Regions from separate parts of the Metabacillus mesotrionivorans genome, predicted to be linked through region 2. Evidence: predicted binding sites of a transcription regulator. Region 2 holds the regulator's gene; each other region holds the start of a gene.
The links. The regulator LexA, encoded in region 2, represses DNA repair genes until DNA is damaged. The targets are predictions, from matches to a motif close to CGAACATATGTTCG.
Positions count from the first base shown of each region.

Region 1: the regulator LexA is predicted to act here: its motif matches at 1,786-1,799, upstream of ACTSEZ_RS00100 (YhjD family protein).
Region 3: the regulator LexA is predicted to act here: its motif matches at 4,591-4,604, upstream of uvrB (excinuclease ABC subunit UvrB).

Region 1 covers NZ_JBQMFF010000001.1:19,301-25,427, reverse strand. The annotation lists gene ACTSEZ_RS00115 (MFS transporter) at 1-415, shown strand, start outside; gene lepB (signal peptidase I) at 503-1,009, opposite strand; gene ACTSEZ_RS00105 (TVP38/TMEM64 family protein) at 1,031-1,648, opposite strand; gene ACTSEZ_RS00100 (YhjD family protein) at 1,829-2,191, shown strand; gene ACTSEZ_RS00095 (competence protein ComK) at 2,192-2,755, opposite strand; gene ACTSEZ_RS00090 (IDEAL domain-containing protein) at 3,024-3,257, shown strand; gene ACTSEZ_RS00085 (alpha/beta fold hydrolase) at 3,590-4,426, shown strand; gene ACTSEZ_RS00080 (hypothetical protein) at 4,506-5,384, opposite strand; gene ACTSEZ_RS00075 (DEAD/DEAH box helicase) at 5,529-6,127, opposite strand, start outside.
Region 2 covers NZ_JBQMFF010000002.1:118,557-124,683, forward strand. The annotation lists gene glnA (type I glutamate--ammonia ligase) at 1-305, shown strand, start outside; gene ACTSEZ_RS05485 (magnesium transporter CorA family protein) at 356-1,798, opposite strand; gene lexA (transcriptional repressor LexA) at 1,894-2,514, opposite strand; gene yneA (cell division suppressor protein YneA) at 2,674-2,985, shown strand; gene ACTSEZ_RS05500 (YneB family resolvase-like protein) at 2,999-3,646, shown strand; gene ACTSEZ_RS05505 (DUF896 domain-containing protein) at 3,717-3,947, shown strand; gene tkt (transketolase) at 4,120-6,126, shown strand.
Region 3 covers NZ_JBQMFF010000003.1:432,045-438,171, reverse strand. The annotation lists gene ACTSEZ_RS12140 (zinc-binding dehydrogenase) at 1-32, opposite strand, end outside; gene ACTSEZ_RS12135 (winged helix-turn-helix domain-containing protein) at 221-919, shown strand; gene ACTSEZ_RS12130 (sensor histidine kinase) at 916-2,316, shown strand; gene ACTSEZ_RS12125 (peptide chain release factor 3) at 2,569-4,158, shown strand; gene ACTSEZ_RS12120 (DUF2198 family protein) at 4,174-4,413, shown strand; gene uvrB (excinuclease ABC subunit UvrB) at 4,677-6,127, shown strand, end outside.

The DNA of each region.
Region 1 (6,127 bases), on a different contig from region 2:
TGGACATGTTTCTGATGGCAAATTGGGCAGGCATCCACTCCTGTTCCTTGCATTACTCCTGACAGGCTTTTTATTTCCGCTTATCAATTACCAGGTTTCATTTTTCATTTGGGCATTGATCATCGTTCTTCTTCTCATTTGCTCAACCATTATTACAACGTTAACCGATGCATTGTTTTCTGATGCTGCTTCCGGTATAAAGCAAAAGACTGCTATCATAACAAAATATTCTATAGCTACAGACCTTGGAGCAGCATTAGGTCCGCTGTCAGCTTATCTTTTAATAGAAACAGGAACGGCATTCCTCACCTTCTGCTCAGGCTTGAGTTTGTTTCTTGCATGGATCTCAATAAAAGAGTACAGGAAATCTGCAGAAGACGCGGAATACAGGCTGAAAGAAAAACATACAGCCTGAAAGTCATCGGGTAATCCCCCAAAAATTTATGCCTGAAACAGAAAAAAAGTGCATGATCATAATCGTGCACTTTTACTGGGGTCTTCCCTATTCTTTTGAAGCCTTGCCAATCACATGATCTGTACTGATCAGTCCAAACTGTCTGCTGTCCCTGCTTGCAAGACGGTTGTCACCCATAACGAAAAGACAGCCTTCAGGAATCGTTTTTTTGCCCGTAATCTCCTCAAGCGTAAAATTGCCGGTCAGCTTTCCCATGCTTAACTCTTTTTTGACCGGATTTAAATAGGGTTCTTTCACCGCTTTCCCGTTGATATACAGCTTGTCGTTCTTATACTCCAGCTCATCTCCGGGAAGGCCGATAATCCTCTTGATGTAGGCCTCTTTTTCCCCTTGCGGCTGAAACACAACAATATCAAAGCGTTTCAGGTCAAAAAGCCGGTGGTTTACTTTATTAATAGACAGAAGGTGCCCCGCGGTCAGAGTAGGCTGCATCGAAACCCCTTCAACCCTGTAGTCGACGAACAGCAGATTTTTTATAGTAAGTATGAGTAAAAAGGTGATGACGGCAGACAAAAACCAGTATCTTTTTCTCATCTTTACTCCTCCGTAAAAATATTAATGGCCTCGTTTCCTCTCAAGCATTCTGACATTCAGGCGCTTTTCCACCTGCTTGCCGATCAGCCAGAGCAGAAAAATCACAACCGCAGCGATGAGCGTTCTTTCAGGCTGCGTGATGATTGCACGCAGGTCATACCCAATAAAGCTGACCAGGAAAATCATCACGAACTTCCCGGACATCACAGCAAGACTGAACTGCCAGATGCTGACCTTCGACAGGCCGGCCACCACATTGACGGCAGCAGACGGTGTAAACGGAAAGCACAGCAGGATAAACAAAGGTCCGAAACCATGTCTCTCAATCCAGCCCATCATTTTCTGCACCGATTGATGACGGCTTATAAATCTGAAAAACCGCTCCTGCCCGTACTTTCTTACAAGAAAAAACAGGATGAGCGCCCCTAGACAGCTTCCAATCCAGGAATACAAGAAGCCGAACCATAACCCGTACGAATTGGCATTCGCCACAATAAACACGACCAGAGGCAAAAAGGGAAGAAATGCCTCGAGCAAAGGAAGCCCAATGCCAAGCAGCGGCCCAAACGATCTGTAATCCTTAAAGAATTCCATCATTCTTTCAATTGTAAAATAATCCAGTATTGCCTGAAGTTCCATCCTGCAAGCTCCTTCTATCTTTCTCTATGCTCATATTCTACACGTTTGTGCAAAGACTTTAAACATTGAGCATTTTTTCAGGAACTGCCTGCATAAAAGCAGCTTGCATTTCGTATACTGATAAAGTAAAATAAAACCGAACATACGTTCCTTTTATCATGTTAAAGCGAGGTTTTTGCGATGACAAGAATTCCCTCAGACCTGCGAGATGCCATTGAGATGTCCATCTACCTCCCCATGACCATCTCCATCTTCAGCAGGGATCTGTTAATCATTGAAAAAAGTCCATTCAAGCTGCAGCAGCCCTATTTGAACCTCGTGGAGGAATCACTGAAGCTTGCACAGAAAGACCTTGCTGCAGTGCGCCGCGAGCTGAAAAAAAACAGCATCAAAGTAAGTGAAGTGAAAAGGGATGAAGCATTTACGATGTATTCCTTTATCTTCAGAGGCTACGAAGAGCAGCACAACTATTTTAATCCGAGAATACGCAATAAGGTATGCGAGCTGATGGAAGAATATTTGTTTAAAGCGGTAAAAGCCTGATTAATGTTTGTTGAGTTCACGGATAATCTGTTCGTAAATGAAATTTGTCTGCTTTTCCTTCGGAAACATCAGCATATTCATTTTGCGGTGCTCCTCTTCAATTCTTGCCGTAATAATGGTCCGCAGCTGAGCTGTTCTGTAAAGCTGATTTTCAAATGACGAAGAGGAAACCGGTATGGTTTCAATCAGTCCGTTCGTAAACACCACTTCTGTATTGTCAAAATCCGAAGCCGTATAATGCTGGATATGAGCGTGCGATATCCAGGCGCACTGACTCCTGGTTGAGGCCAGTGTAGGAAAAAAGAACATATAGTTGCCGGGGTCAATGACAATCGGCGGCTTATGTGTAATTCCCATAAGGTCCCGTGTCCCCGCCTTTCTTCCTTCATAGCTGCTGCCGAAGTACATGCAGCTCTTGCTTACAATCTCCTGGGGGCTGAGCTTAACTGCAATCTCTTTCTCCGTCTCAATCACCCTGGAATAAAGCTTTCCCATATGCGGATCAGGAAGAATGGCCATCGTGAACCGGTTTGCTATGTAGTCCTTCATAAACTTATTTTCCATCGCTATCACCTCTATTTTAATAGGAGTAAAGAACTACTTTTAATCTAGCACAATCCCCCTCTGTTTTTCTACATTTTTACAATATTTTTACATAATTGCAATTCAGCTTCTACTAACAGAAATTCCCCTTGCAAATAAGATGCTTACTTTCAAAAAGGAAAAACGTGCAAAATTTGGCGAAATAAGTTTTCTAAAAATTTTAAATATTTAGTTGATTTCTAGGCCCTTTATCCATATAATTAAAAAAAGGCATCAGGGGTGATCTTTCTTGAAAAACAGGAAAACGTATACCGAGATCATGAAGTCCCGTAACACGCTCAAGATGGAAAAGAAACAGGAGACCGTACTTGATATTTACATTCAAATGGTGTTGGATGAAGCTGTGTTGACCCGGAAACTGTCCCTCCTTCAGGAAAAGATCGATGAGTCCTTAGACCGAAATGACAAACCGCTGTTTTTTAAACTGGCAAAAGAATATGCAGAATTGAGACTGCTCATTTAAAAGAGGCTAAGATCATAACTAGCTCCGAATAATGAAAAAGGTGAATTTGAGCTTGCTCAAATTCACCTTTTTCTGTTTTATGAAGAATGTTATCTGCTTCCTTAAGTGAACGGATGTGAACTTTCTTTCCTTCATCTCAAGATCCGGACAAGTTTAGACTTCCTGCTGCATTATACGCAACTGAATGAAAACAGCAAATGCTCTATTTTCTTTTAAAAAACATTTAAAAGATTGAACTAAAAAAGATCCGGGTATCAGACATCTAAAGGATGACATGAGCTGTCTTTTCTCAGTCCTTATGTGTCATTCACATTTTGTTTGGAGGGATTAATTTGGCGATGCTAAAAGTTGGCAATGAAAACGATGCTCCAATTGAAATTTACTATGAAGATCATGGAGAAGGAAAACCGGTTGTACTCATTCACGGATGGCCGCTGAGCGGACGGTCATGGGAAAGCCAGGTGCCCGCTCTCATTGACGCCGGCTACAGGGTGATTACATATGACCGCAGGGGGTTTGGAAAATCCTCTCAGCCCTACAGCGGCTATGATTATGATACATTCGCAGCCGACCTGCACAGATTGCTTGAGCATTTAGATCTCCGTGAAGCCACACTTGTCGGATTTTCAATGGGCGGCGGAGAAGTAGCGCGCTATATCAGCACATATGGAACAGAACGCGTGAGCAAAGCGGTGTTCGCTGCTGCCGTTCCTCCTTATTTGTACAAGGCTTCGGATAACCCGGATGGAGGTCTGGATGATGGTGCAATTGAAGAATTCCAAAACGGTGTAAAGGGCGACCGGATTGCGTTTCTTGATACGTTCACGCACAATTTCTTTGCAGCCGGGGACAAGACAGACCTTGTCAGCGAGCCATTCCGTCTTTATAACCGGGACATTGCAGCAATGGCCTCTCCTAAAGGAACCCTTGACTGCATCGCAGCGTTCGCTAAAACCGACTTCCGGGGCGATCTTGAGAAAATAAAAATCCCAACGCTGATTCTTCATGGAGACTCAGACGGAACGGTCCCGTTCGAAGTGAGCGGCAAGCGTACCCACGAAATGATTCCAGGAAGTCAGCTTGTTGTAATTGAAGGCGCTCCTCATGGATTCAACGCTACCCATGCCGAGGAATTTAACCGCGGATTGATCAGCTTCCTCAATTCTTAAAGATGGAAGAGCTATAATGAGAAAAAAACCAGTTTGATTTCCAGACTGGTTTTTTGCTTTGCTGTTTGCGGACCTTACTTCATCCGTTTGTAAAGGATTTTAAATTCAATGCAATTTCCCTACCAATCTCGTTCAAGGCCGTCTTTGTCCCGTATTTCCCATGACTCTGGCCGTTTATATCCTGTCTCCCGCCGAGCCCCAGAAATTGTTCGGACGGTTTAAAATGAAGGCCGACAATCGGAATGCCAAGCCTCTGATGAAAGCCAAGCTGATAGTGTGCGCTTGGATACAATTCAATCGTTTTCGGCGGATCAAATGTAATCCCTGGTTCGACCCTTTCAAACTGAGCGCAGTGTTCTCTTCCTAGAAGAATGACCATGCCGGGTCTCAAAAACTCGAGCTTTTTCTGCATAAACTCCCGCGAAAAGTCAGAACCGAGCAAACTGAGTTTTTCTTTAATCCTCCCCATATGCGTACGTGTTGCAAAAGGGAAAAAGTCCGAGTGAACAACGCTTTGGAGACGTGGAGATCCGTAAAAAGAGCCTCCCATTCCATTTATAAAACCTTCCAGCTTCGCTCCCCCGGGTTTGCCAAACCATGTCCGGTAAGCTTTCCCATTCTTAAAATACGATTGATAGAACTCAATTGCCGATTCTAACTGAGCCTCCACCTTTGCAAACTCCGCTAATGATTGTCCATTTTCCCGGATATGAAATCTTGCCTGTTCTGCCAGCAGCAGCTGATTGTTCCGATTGAGAAATTCCTTGGGAGACGGGTTCGTGGCCATCGTGACCCAACTGCCCGGAACCGCCTCTCCCAGCCAGACAACCGGTGTCGCTCTTTCGATGAACTCGCGGGAAATCGGTGTCTGGAGCAGCTGTTCCTGATGCAGGGAAGCATTGGCTATTAATGATTTAGCTTTGCTCAATCGTTCTTCACCAAGAGAAATTGAGCTCATAGTGGTTCGCCTCCTTTTCACGACAGGCAGTATAAAAACCATCTCCTAAAGGATGGCTTGGTAAACCTTACGATCTTCTAAAAGCAATATTAAATCGAAGGATTTTTAACACACTAATAAGCACGTATTGCAGACAGAGGATGGTCATGTAAGGACCCCCAGCAAATCCCGGATATCCTCTTCGGTCAGGGTAAACGGCCTTTTTCCATCGTTATCCACAATATCATGAATAAGCTGCCGTTTCTTATCCTGCAGCTCGTTCATTTTTTCCTCAATCGTTCCGCGTGTGATGAGCTTGATTACGTTCACTTTATTAGTCTGGCCCATTCGGTGCGCACGGTCTGCTGCCTGCTCCTCTACAGCCGGATTCCACCAAGTATCGAAGTGAACGACGGTATCTGCTCCCGTTAAGTTTAAGCCCGTCCCCCCCGCCTTCAGCGAAATGAGAAACAAATCCCGTTCTCCTGCATTAAAGCGACTGCAGAGCTCAACCCTTTCCGGCATTGCAGTTTGACCATCGAGATAAAAGTAGGGCATACCCTGTACCGCAAGTTTTCTTCCAATCAGGTCGAGCATAGAGGTAAACTGGGAAAAAATCAGCACTCTTCTTCCTGAATGCCCGGCCTCCTCCAGAATGTTCAGGAGCTGGTCAAACTTTGCCGACCCTCCGCTGTATCCATCGACGAACAGAGAAGGATGGCAGCAGATTTGCCGCAGTCTTGTCATTCCGGCCAAGATTTTCA
Region 2 (6,127 bases):
ACCTTGCAATGAGCGTATTGCTTGCTGCTGGTCTTGACGGCATTAAAAACAAACTTGCTGCTCCAAAACCGATTGACCGCAACATCTATGTCATGACGAAAGAAGAGCGCGTTGAGAATGGAATCGTAGATCTTCCTGCAACTCTTGCACAGGCTCTTGATCTTCTGAAAACAGACGAAGTGATCATCAACGCACTTGGCGAGCATTTGTTTGAGCATTTTGTGGAAGCGAAAGAAATTGAATGGGATATGTTCCGCACCCAAGTTCACCCATGGGAACGCGAGCAGTACATGTCTCAATACTAAGAATCACATTCAAAAACCTCAGCTGTTTGCTGAGGTTTTTTTGCTTATTTTTAGTCAATCCCGTCTGATTTTCTCTTCTGTAAATAATCCTTCAGCAGTCTCATAATAGCTATTGCGGCAAGCACTGAGCCAACTGCAATTCCTGATAAAGCAACCACCAGTGAAATGTATTCAAACACAGAGTAATCTGCAAGCTTGTTCCAGCTTATGCTGCCTTTCCAGTCCTCAATGACAAGGTTCATGCCATAGATTCCGGAAATAACCGTATAAGTAGTAAGGATCAGCAGCAGGGAATTATGGCGTTTGCTGGCCAGCTTCTCCTGATTTTGATAAAGACTGTCCATCGTATTCTTCACTTCTTTATAGAGGGTCTCAATTTTAAACCGGTCTTTCATCATGACAGAAAGCTCCTGTCCTTCCGTTCTGCTGCTGATTTCTGAAAAGATATACTTAGCCGTGAAATTAGCAATCGAGCGAATCAGACCTTCCATTTTATCCTGTTTCCGGTCAATGTAGAGCTGTGAATAGCTGTATGAAAGTTTTAAAAGGACAATTTTATAGAAAAGATGCAGGATGAGATTGTAATAGAGCTGACCGACCATTTCTTCCGCGGTCACGTTCTCCTGACCCACATCATTCGTAATTTTAGTGAATGTATGATCACTCACAACGTGAAAACTGCCTGGGGACCACCTGTCGTAAATGTGATCTTGAATATACTGGCTGATATAAGCAGGATTGCTTGCGGACATATACGGTTTGCCATTTTGATCATAACCATTTATGTGCCCTGTGCGAAACAAGGTTTCAGGTGATATTTCTGCGTCCTTTTCTGTCAAAAGATAACTGCTGACAAACATTCTCTCGTCAATAAAGTAGGGAAGGCTTCCAAGATAGGTTGACTGACTGTTTTCACTCTTCTCTATATATGGGACAACAGAGGGGCACAGCTCTTCAAAGATAAAATCCTGAATCTTTTCATAAGTGCCTTGTCCTGAATGGAGAACAGTTCCTTTTTCTTCTGTAATAAACGGTTCAAGAACTCTGAAGTGATCCATAAAATCAAGTGCATCGCTCAGTGTCAATGTTTTGCTGTCAGATGTAAGCTCCGTCCTGATTGTAATCATTCCAACAGAAAATGGGCAAATATACAGATCGATAGAGTGGATAGTGAAAGAATATTCATTTACAGCTGTACGAAGCGTGCATTTTTTGTCAAAGGATTTGGAGTATCTGTTAATAGCCTTATCCTTATGCTGATCTGGAAAGAGAATCTGTTCTATGTACGGCATAAAATAATGCTTCAGCCGTTTATGGGGAAGGCTCGTTTTCTCTCCGTAAAATTTGTTCTGCTGAGCGCTGCTGTTAATGCTGAAAAATTCAAATCCGCTTGCCTTAAGTTCATCAGTCAGCTGGGAGATGCAGTCCTTGTCCCATGAAAAAGGAAAAATAAACTGGGCATTTGCCCGCAGAATAGCAGGTTCTTTAGTCATAGGCACCCTCTCATCTTTTTTTCATTATTATCTTCCCCTGAGAGAAGGCTGTAAAACAGGCAAATAAAAAAACTTTGCCTGTAAAAGCAAAGTTTTCAGTGTATGTTTCTATAAACTCCAACAACTTTTCCCAAGATAACGACATGTCTGAGAATGATCGGTTCAAGTGTTGAGTTCTCCGGCTGAAGACGCACATAATCTTTTTCTTTGAAAAAACGTTTGACAGTTGCCTCATCATCCTCTGTCATGGCAACAACGATATCCCCGTTGTTTGCAGTGTTCTGCTGCTTGACAATGACCATGTCCCCATCAAGAATGCCGGCTTCAATCATACTGTCTCCCATAATCTCAAGCATGAAGATCTGATCATCGGATGCGGCGAACGTATCTGGAAGAGGAAAATATTCCTCGACGTTTTCAATGGCTGTGATCGGGGAACCGGCTGTAACTTTCCCGATTACAGGAACGTTAATCACACTTGAACGCGGAATCATCGCTGTCTCGTCCTCTAATATTTCAATCGCTCTAGGCTTTGTCGGATCCCGTCTGATCAATCCTTTGCTTTCAAGCCTGGCAAGATGGCCGTGCACAGTGGAGCTGGAAGCAAGGCCCACTGCTTCGCCGATCTCGCGGACTGATGGCGGATATCCTTTCTTTTGTACTTCAAGTTTTATAAAAGTGAGGATATCCTGCTGCCTCTTTGAAAGTTTTGTCATTTTATCCACCTCGCGTCCTGTAATTTATGTTGATTATAGCATGTTTTTCCTGCGCATACAAACATAAGTTCGAAAAACGGCGTTGACAGAAACGTTTGTTCGCATTATACTGAAAGTATCAAATATGCGAACAAACATTCTATTAAGGTGGGGATTGGGTTGAAAGGTTCATTATCTTACGTTATTTCTTTCTTTGCAGTTGTCATTGTAGCTGTCTTTGCATTATCATACACAGGTGAAAAAGAAAACCTTGATCATTATGTATCCATTGAAATAGCAGAAGGTGACAGCATCTGGAGCCTTGCAGATCAATATGAGGAGCATCACCGCATGTCCAAGACCGATTTCGTTGAATGGGTGCAGGACAAAAACGGACTGCCGACAGCTGTGATCAAGACAGGAGATTCTGTGGTTCTTCCTATTGATAAACAAACCTACCATGACGGGACACAGCTTGCATCAAGAAAATAGGGAAGTGAGAACACTGAACGCAATCATCTACTGCAGAGTCAGCACAAGAAAAGAAGAACAGGAGACATCACTCGCCAGGCAAAAAGAAGAACTTTTGGCCCTTTCAGCAGCGCACGGCATGAATGTGGCAAAGGTTATTGAGGAGCAGGCGAGCGGATATGAGGTTGAAAGAGAAGGTATTTTTGAAATATTTGACTGCATAAAGGAACAGAAAATTGACGCCATTGTTATTCAGGATGAGACAAGACTGGGGAGAGGGAATGCCCGCATCGCCCTTATTCATTTTTTCGCAAAAGAAGGCATTACGATATATACGGCCACGCAGAATGGAAAGCTTTTTTTGTCTGAAGCAGATTCTATGGTTCTGGAAATTGTAAGCATTGTTGAAGAATATCAGCGGAAGATCCATAATCTGAAAATTAAACGCGGCATGCAGCGGGCGGTTGAAAAAGGGTATAAACCTCAAAGGAATCTTACTAACAGAGATAAAGGGAGCGGCAGAGAGAAGAAGGAAGTGCCTGTCAGCGAGATTATCAGGCTTAAACAGAATAAACTGACATTCTCAGAGATTGCGGCTACGTTAAGAGGGTTTGGATACGAGGTTTCTAAAGCGACAGTACATAGAAGATATCAAGAGCACATGAAAGAGGAACAGGTCTAATCTGTTGTTTTTTGCCCCCGTATTTAGTACGATAGCATAGTAAATCGTATTAGGTAAAGGAGCTGCAGTCATGCTGCCAAAAGAAAAGATGGCAAGAATCAATACCTTATCCAGAAAATCAAAAACGTCCGGTCTTTCTCCGGAGGAAAAACAGGAACAGCAATCACTTAGACAGGAATATCTCAAGGCATTCCGGGGTTCTATGAAAAATACATTAAAAGGCGTTACAGTACTGGATCCAAACGGAAATGATGTAACACCTGAAAAATTAAAAGAAGAGCGCAGACGCGATCTTCATTAATCACCGGAATACGTCAATTTTTGATGTATTCCTTTTCATTTTGCACATAATACATTAGAATAGGTTCTTACACTTCTCATTTTTGCAATTCCCATGCGAAATGGTTGTATGAATAGGCCAGTAAAGCTATGATAAAAAAGTAGAATGTTATTTCTGAAAGGATGATCAATTAATGTCACATTCAATTCAAGACTTATCAATTGCTACCATTCGAACACTGTCGATTGATGCGATTGAAAAAGCAAAATCAGGACATCCTGGAATGCCTATGGGGGCAGCTCCAATGGCGTATTCGCTCTGGACGCAATTTATGAATCACAATCCTAAAAATCCTGAATGGTTCAACCGCGACCGCTTTGTCTTATCTGCAGGTCACGGATCTATGCTGCTGTACAGCCTTCTTCATTTATCAGGCTATGACTTGACGATGGATGATCTTAAAGAATTCAGACAATGGGGAAGCAAAACACCGGGACACCCTGAATTCCGCCACACAGCAGGTGTAGATGCAACAACAGGTCCGCTTGGCCAGGGAATTGGGATGGCTGTCGGAATGGCTATGGCAGAACGTCATCTTGCACATACATATAACCAAGAGTCTTATCCGGTTGTCGATCACTACACATATGCAATCTGTGGAGATGGTGACCTGATGGAAGGAATCTCTTCTGAGGCAGCTTCACTTGCAGGGCATCTAAAGCTTGGCAAATTAGTTGTTCTTTACGATTCAAACGACATTTCTCTCGATGGAGATCTTGACCGCTCATTCTCTGAAAACGTGGAAGACCGTTTCAAAGCAATCGGCTGGCAGGTCATTCGTGTAGAAGACGGCAACAACCTTGAAGAAATCGCTAAAGCGATTGAAGCTGCTAAACAAGATGAAACTCATCCTACTCTGATTGAAGTGAAAACGACAATCGGCTACGGATCACCGAATATGTCAGGAAAATCAGATGTTCACGGCAAGCCGCTTGGAGCAGATGAGATCAAACTGACGAAAGAAGCATATGCATGGACATTCGAACAGGACTTCCACGTTCCTGACGAAGTGTATGCTCATTTCAAAGAATCGGCAGAACAGTTCGGTTCGAAAAAAGAAGAAGAATGGAACGCTCTTTATGATAGCTATAAAAAAGAATTCCCTGACCTTGCAAAAGCTCTTGAAGCAGGAATTAAAGGCGAGCTTCCTGAAAATTGGGATTCCGAAGTGCCTGTATATGAAGACGGCAAAGCACTTGCTTCACGTGCTTCTTCCGGTGAAGTGTTAAATGGCCTTGCGAAAAATGTTCCTTACATTTTCGGAGGATCAGCTGACCTTGCAGGTTCAAACAATACTTCTATCAAGGGAGCAGCAGATTTCACAGCTGAGGACTACAGCGGACGCAACATCTGGTTCGGTGTCCGTGAATTCGCAATGGGTGCTGCACTAAACGGCATGGCGCTGCATGGCGGTCTTCGGGTTTACGGCGGAACGTTCTTTGTATTCTCTGACTACCTGCGTCCGGCAATTCGTCTTGCTGCCTTAATGGGTCTTCCGGTAACGTACGTATTTACACATGACAGTATTGCTGTAGGAGAAGACGGCCCGACTCATGAGCCGATTGAACAGCTTCCTGCCTTGCGTGCAATGCCGAACCTGTCGGTCATCCGTCCGGCAGACGGCAATGAGACTGCTGCTGCATGGAGACTTGCCCTTCAATCTGAAACGGCACCGACAGCACTTGTTCTTACCCGTCAGAATCTAAAAACGATTAAAGGTACGTCTGAAACGGCATATGAAGGAGTTTCTAAAGGAGCTTATACGATTTCTCCAAGCAAAAAAGAAACGGCTGACGCACTTCTTTTAGCATCAGGCTCTGAAGTAGGACTTGCTATCGAAGCACAAGATGCTCTTCAAAAAGAAGGCATCGATGTTGCGGTTGTAAGCATGCCGTCATGGAACCGTTTTGAAAGCCAGTCAAAAGAGTACCGCGCATCCGTACTTCCAAAAACAGTGAAGAAGCGTCTTGCTATTGAGATGGCAGCTCCTCTGGGCTGGGAGCGATATACTGGAGATGAGGGTGACGTTCTTGGCATCAACCAGTTCGGGGCCTCAGCACCAGGTGAAAGAATTATGAAAGAGTTTGGCTTTACAGTTGAAAATGTAACGGCACGAGTAAAGGCACTATTAGAAAAATAAG
Region 3 (6,127 bases), on a different contig from region 2:
TCGCCTTTTCCCTGAAGCAATAATGCTTTCATATGTAGAACACTCCTCTGAGTTTTGTAGACAAGATTCTTTTCATTATAGGAGAAGGAGTGAACTGTTTACAAATGAAGTGCTTCCGTGAGTTTCCAGACTGAAAATGGAAACAATCTATAAAATACTTGCGAAATGACAAAATTCACTTTACTTTGAATAGAAAGTGATCGATTTGGAAGGTGAAAAGATGAAGGTTCTAGTAATAGAAGATAATCAGAGCGTCAGCGAGATGCTTGAGCTGTTTTTTTCAAAAGAAGGCATTAAGGGTGCTTTTATAAAAGATGGACTTGAAGGCTACAAAGCGTATAAGCAGGAGGACTGGGACGTGCTGATCATCGACTGGATGCTGCCGGGGATGGACGGGGTTTCTCTCTGCCGGAAGATCAGGGAGGAAGGGGGAACAGTTCCAATTATTATGCTGACGGCGAAAGACAGTGAATCAGATCAGGTTCTCGGGCTTGAAATGGGAGCAGACGATTATGTAACGAAGCCGTTCAGTCCGCTTGCACTGATGGCGCGGATTAAAGCTGTATCCAGGAGACACGCAGCCGCGCGGACGCCTAAAGAAGAAACAGATTGCTTAGAAACAGCTTACTTTAACATTAATAAGCAGACACGCGAGGTTCTTCTTGATAACGGAAAAATTGAAAACCTTACGCCAAAAGAATTTGAACTTCTCTGCTATTTTGCAGAGCATCCGCGCCAGGTTTTCACGCGCGAGCAGCTGCTTGAACGGGTATGGGGCTATCAGTTCTACGGCGATGAGCGGACTGTTGATGTCCATATTAAGCGGCTCCGCGCAAAGCTCGGCACGAAGGCGCGTCCTTTTTTCCATACGGTCTGGGGAGTCGGCTATAAGTTTGACGAAACGGCCGGATCCGAATGAGGATTAAATATCTTTACCAGCTGTTTTTAAGCCACATCAGCATTCTGATAATCGCATTCATGATTTTAAGCCTGGTTGTTGCGCAATATGCGGAGTCCTTTGTTTATGAAAACAAAGTAGAGGAGCTTGAACAGTATGGAAACAGAATCCTCGCAGATGTGAAAAACAACAGGGGCGAGAGGGCGCTTAGAGAATATGAACATGTATTGAGTGCACGCGGCATCCGCTTCAGCCTGTTTGATGATAAAGGAATGATTTTTTATCCATACTCCGGAAATGCGCCAAGATTTCAGCCGACAGACGAGGAATGGGAAAATCTGAAATCCGGTGAACGGATTGTCGTCAGACATGAAATCAAACGGTTTGACCAGGAGGTATCGCTCGTTGCCCTGCCATACATAGAGAACGGCTCGCTCTCGGGAGGGATTCTGCTTGTGTCTCCAATTAAAGGATCCCGCGCGACGATCAGTGAGATCAACAGGTACCTGCTCTACACAATCCTAATTTCGCTCTCTGTTTCCCTGCTGCTCAGCTGGATTCTATCAAGTCTCCACGTAAAGAGAATTCAGCGCATCCGAAACGCATCGTCTATGATTGCTGAGGGGAAATATGACATCTCCGTCCCGTCCTCAACAATCGACGAGATTGGCGAACTGGCCAATGATTTCAACATTATGGCCGGCCAGCTGAAAAAATCAAATAAAGAAATCGAGAGTTTAGAGAACCGCCGGAGAAAATTTATGGCGGATGTCTCACATGAGCTGAGGACGCCGCTCACGACAATCAGCGGTGTGATTGAAGGTTTGAAAAACAACATGATTCAGGAAGAGGAAAAAGAGAGGGGACTGCAGCTTGTGAGTCAGGAGACAAAACGGCTGATAAGGCTCGTCAATGAAAATCTGGATTATGAAAAGATCCGCTCAAACCAGGTGAAGCTTTTTAAAGAAAAGATTAAGCTGATTGAGGTTTTTGAAATCATAAAAGAACATTTGGAGCTGCAGGCAGAAGATAAAAACGTCCGGCTGGATATTGCTGCAGATGAAGATACAGAGATCTATGCCGATTATGACCGGCTCATTCAGATTCTGATCAACATCACGAAAAACAGTATTCAGTTTACAGAGAGCGGGACCGTTTGCCTTCGCGGGAAAAAGGGGTATAAGGAAACCATTATTGTGATCGAGGATACAGGAATCGGCATGGATCCTGAGGAAGTGGAATCCATCTGGCAGCGGTTCTACAAAGCGGATATGTCACGCACAGGCCATCAATTTGGTGAGTTCGGCCTTGGCCTCTCCATTGTAAAGCAGCTTGTCCTCATGCATAACGGAGAAATTGAGATCAGCAGCGAAAAGAACCAGGGAACGACTTTCATCCTCAAATTTCCAGAGAAGTAGAGAGCGCTGTTCATACTTTGTTCATACTTCTCTGGTAAACTGATCACAAATATGGCTGAAATAAAGGAAAGGGGAAGAGATTTATGAAAAAGAAAGATACGGTCTTCATTCTTGTAGGCGCTGTCATTATGGCTGCGGTCAATGTTCTTTTCTTCACAGCTCCTGTGTAAAAGAAAGTACGGGCTGAAATTGTTCTATTGCTCTAAATGTGATATATTTCAAACGAAGTAAACTTTGTGAGGGTAATCATATATGAGCATAGATAACGAAATTTCAAAAAGACGGACGTTTGCCATCATCTCCCATCCGGATGCCGGTAAAACAACGTTAACAGAAAAGCTCCTGTACTTCGGGAAAGTGATTCGCGAAGCAGGAACAGTAAAAGGGAAGAAGACCGGCAAATTTGCCGCTTCCGACTGGATGGAAATTGAGAAAAAACGCGGCATTTCCGTTACATCAAGTGTCATGAGTTTTCCTTACCATGACTTCCACGTTAATATCCTTGATACTCCTGGACACGAAGATTTCAGTGAGGACACCTACCGCACACTGACGGCAGTTGACAGCGTCGTGATGATCATCGACTCCACTAAAGGGGTTGAGCCTCAGACGATCAAGCTGTTTAAAGTCTGCCGCATGAGAGGCATTCCTATTTTCACTTTTATCAACAAACTTGACCGTGAAGGAAAAGATCCGCTTGAGCTTCTGTCTGAAATTGAAGAAGTGCTCGGCATCGAATCCTATCCAATGAACTGGCCGGTTGGAATGGGCAAGCGGTTCCTTGGAATTATTGACCGCGAGCAGCACACAGTCGTTCAGTTTAAAGGAAACGAGCAGGAGGAAATCATTCCTGCAGATGAAGTGGAAGGCAGCGAAATCGGCAGCCATCCGACGTATCTTGAAACGCTTGATGAGCTTGAGCTGCTTGAAGAAGCGGGAAACCAGTTCGACGCTGACCGTGTGAAGCGCGGAGAACTGACGCCTGTATTCTTCGGAAGCGCACTTGCAAACTTCGGGGTTAAGTCGTTCTTTGATGTGTTTCTTCAGTATGCCGTTCCGCCGCAGCCAAGAAGAACAAATCAAGGCTTTATTTCTCCTGAAACAGAAGAATTCTCAGGATACATCTTTAAAATCCAGGCCAACATGAACCCGGCTCACCGCGACAGAATCGCCTTCCTTCGCGTGTGTTCTGGCCGCTTTGAGCGCGGAATGAGTGTTCAGCTAAGCAGAACGAACAAAACGCTGAAACTGAATCAAACCCAGGTATTTATGGCCAAAGACAGAGAAACCGTTGATGAAGCGTTCGCAGGCGATATCATCGGAATCTATGACCCGAACGTTTATCAGATCGGGGACACGCTGACAGCCGGCAAGGAAGGCTATCAGTATGATGAGCTTCCGCAGTTCCCGCCTGAAATGTTCAAAAAAGTGCGCGTGAAAAACGTCATGAAAGCAAAGCAGTTCCGCAAAGGAATTGAACAGCTTGTTCAGGAAGGCGCGATTCAGTACTTCCGCCAGGATTCTACCGACGACATTATTCTCGGTGCAGTCGGACAGCTGCAATATGAAGTGTTCGAATACCGCATGAGAGCGGAATATAACGTCGAAATCGAATTCGTGCCGATGGGCGACCGCATTCCAAGATGGATCGGGAACGACAAGTTTGAAAAGCGCTTCTTTGATTCAAGAAGCCTTCTTGTCCGCGACCGCAACGACCAGTATGCCGTTCTGTTTGAGAACGAATTTACCTTCAGGCATTTCAGTGAAAACCATAAAGACATTCAACTGATCGATCTTCTGCAGGAAAATGACTATCAAAGCTATTCAGCTACAGATAAATAAGCGGGGGCTGATCGCATGTTACTGAAAGCAGCTCTGGCTCTCGTCCTGCCGTTTGTCATTCTCACGCTGTTTGCCCGCGTGACGTATAATCACTACGTGGCAGCGGTGCTGACAATCGCCCTGCTTGCTGCAGCCTACACAAAAGGCTACATGGATTCCTGGCTGCTCATCGCTCTTGACGCGGTGTCGGTTATTGCAGGATTCATGTACGCAGCTAAAATGGCCAAAAGGACGAGAAATGAAAAAACCAATTAGAACCTGTTCCCGGTGGGAGCGGGTTTTTTTTGCTGTGCAAAACAGGCTTCATATAACAAAACTGTCTTTCGGTTTATCATCCGTCCTAAAAAGGTATTGAAATAAGAACTATAAGCATTTAAATCGCTTTTTCAGGCGATAATGATAAAATCAAACCAAAATGTCGAAAAAAAAATACGAACTATCGTTCGTATTTTTAGTGTTTTTCTCTGCGATTATGGTAAAATATGAATACTGATTACATACGAATGGAGGTCCTCCTGTTGAGCGATCGTTTTGAGTTAGTATCAAATTATAAGCCGGAAGGCGATCAGCCAGCCGCGATCAAGCAGCTCGTCCAGGGCATTAAAGAAGGGAAGAAGCATCAGACGCTTCTTGGAGCAACAGGCACCGGGAAGACGTTTACCGTTTCAAACGTCATCCAGGAAGTGAACAAACCGACGCTTATTATTGCCCATAATAAAACCCTCGCCGGACAGCTGTACAGCGAGTTTAAAGAGTTCTTTCCGAACAATGCAGTCGAATACTTTGTCAGCTACTATGACTATTACCAGCCGGAGGCCTATGTCCCGCAGACGGATACATTCATTGAAAAGGACGCAAGCATCAATGATGAAATTGATAAACTGAGGCACTCCGCTACCGCCTCGCTGTTTGAACGGAAAGATGTCATTATTATTGCCAGTGTATCATGCATATACGGCCTCGGTTCTCCTGAAGAATACCGCGACCTGGTCGTTTCTTTGCGCACGGGCATGGACATTGAACGCAATCAGCTTCTCCGGAAGCTTGTGGATGTACAATATGAGCGCAATGATATTGATTTTAAGCGCGGAACGTTCAGGGTGCGCGGGGATGTTGTGGAGATTTTCCCTGCTTCAAGAGACGAACAGTGCATCCGGGTTGAATTTTTCGGGGATGAAATTGACCGCATCCGCGAGGTTGATGCATTAACCGGCGAGATCAAGGGCGACCGAGAGCATGTCTCCATTTTCCCGGCATCCCACTTCGTTACCCGCGAAGAAAAAATGAGAGTCGCAATCGGAAATATTGAAAAAGAGCTTGAAGAGCGGCTGAAAGAGCTTCACGAAAACGGAAAGCTGCTTGAAGCGCAGCGCCTTGAGCAGCGTACGAGATACGACCTTGAAATGATGCGGGAAATGGGCTTTTGCTCAGGCATCGAAAACTACTCAAGGCATCTGACGCTCCGCCCGGCCGGCTCAACTCCTTACACGCTTCTCGATTTCTTTCCGAAGGATTTTATGATTGTTGTTGATGAGTCGCATGTGACGATTCCCCAGATCAGAGGGATGTTCAACGGGGACCAGGCGAGAAAGCAGGTGCTTGTCGATCACGGTTTCCGTCTGCCGTCTGCCAAAGACAACCGTCCTCTTCAGTTCGGCGAGTTTGAAGAGCATATCAATAACATCCTGTTTGTATCTGCAACTCCAGGACCGTACGAGCTTGATCATACACCTGAAATGGTGCAGCAGATTATCCGTCCGACAGGGCTTCTTGATCCGACGATTGATGTCAGGCCGATTCAGGGTCAGATTGATGACCTCATCGGGGAGATTCATGCCAGAATAGAGCGCAACGAGCGCGTCCTCGTTACGACCCTTACAAAGAAAATGTCCGAGGATCTGACGGATTATTTGAAAGACATCGGCATCAAGGTTAACTACCTTCATTCTGAAATCAAAACACTCGAGCG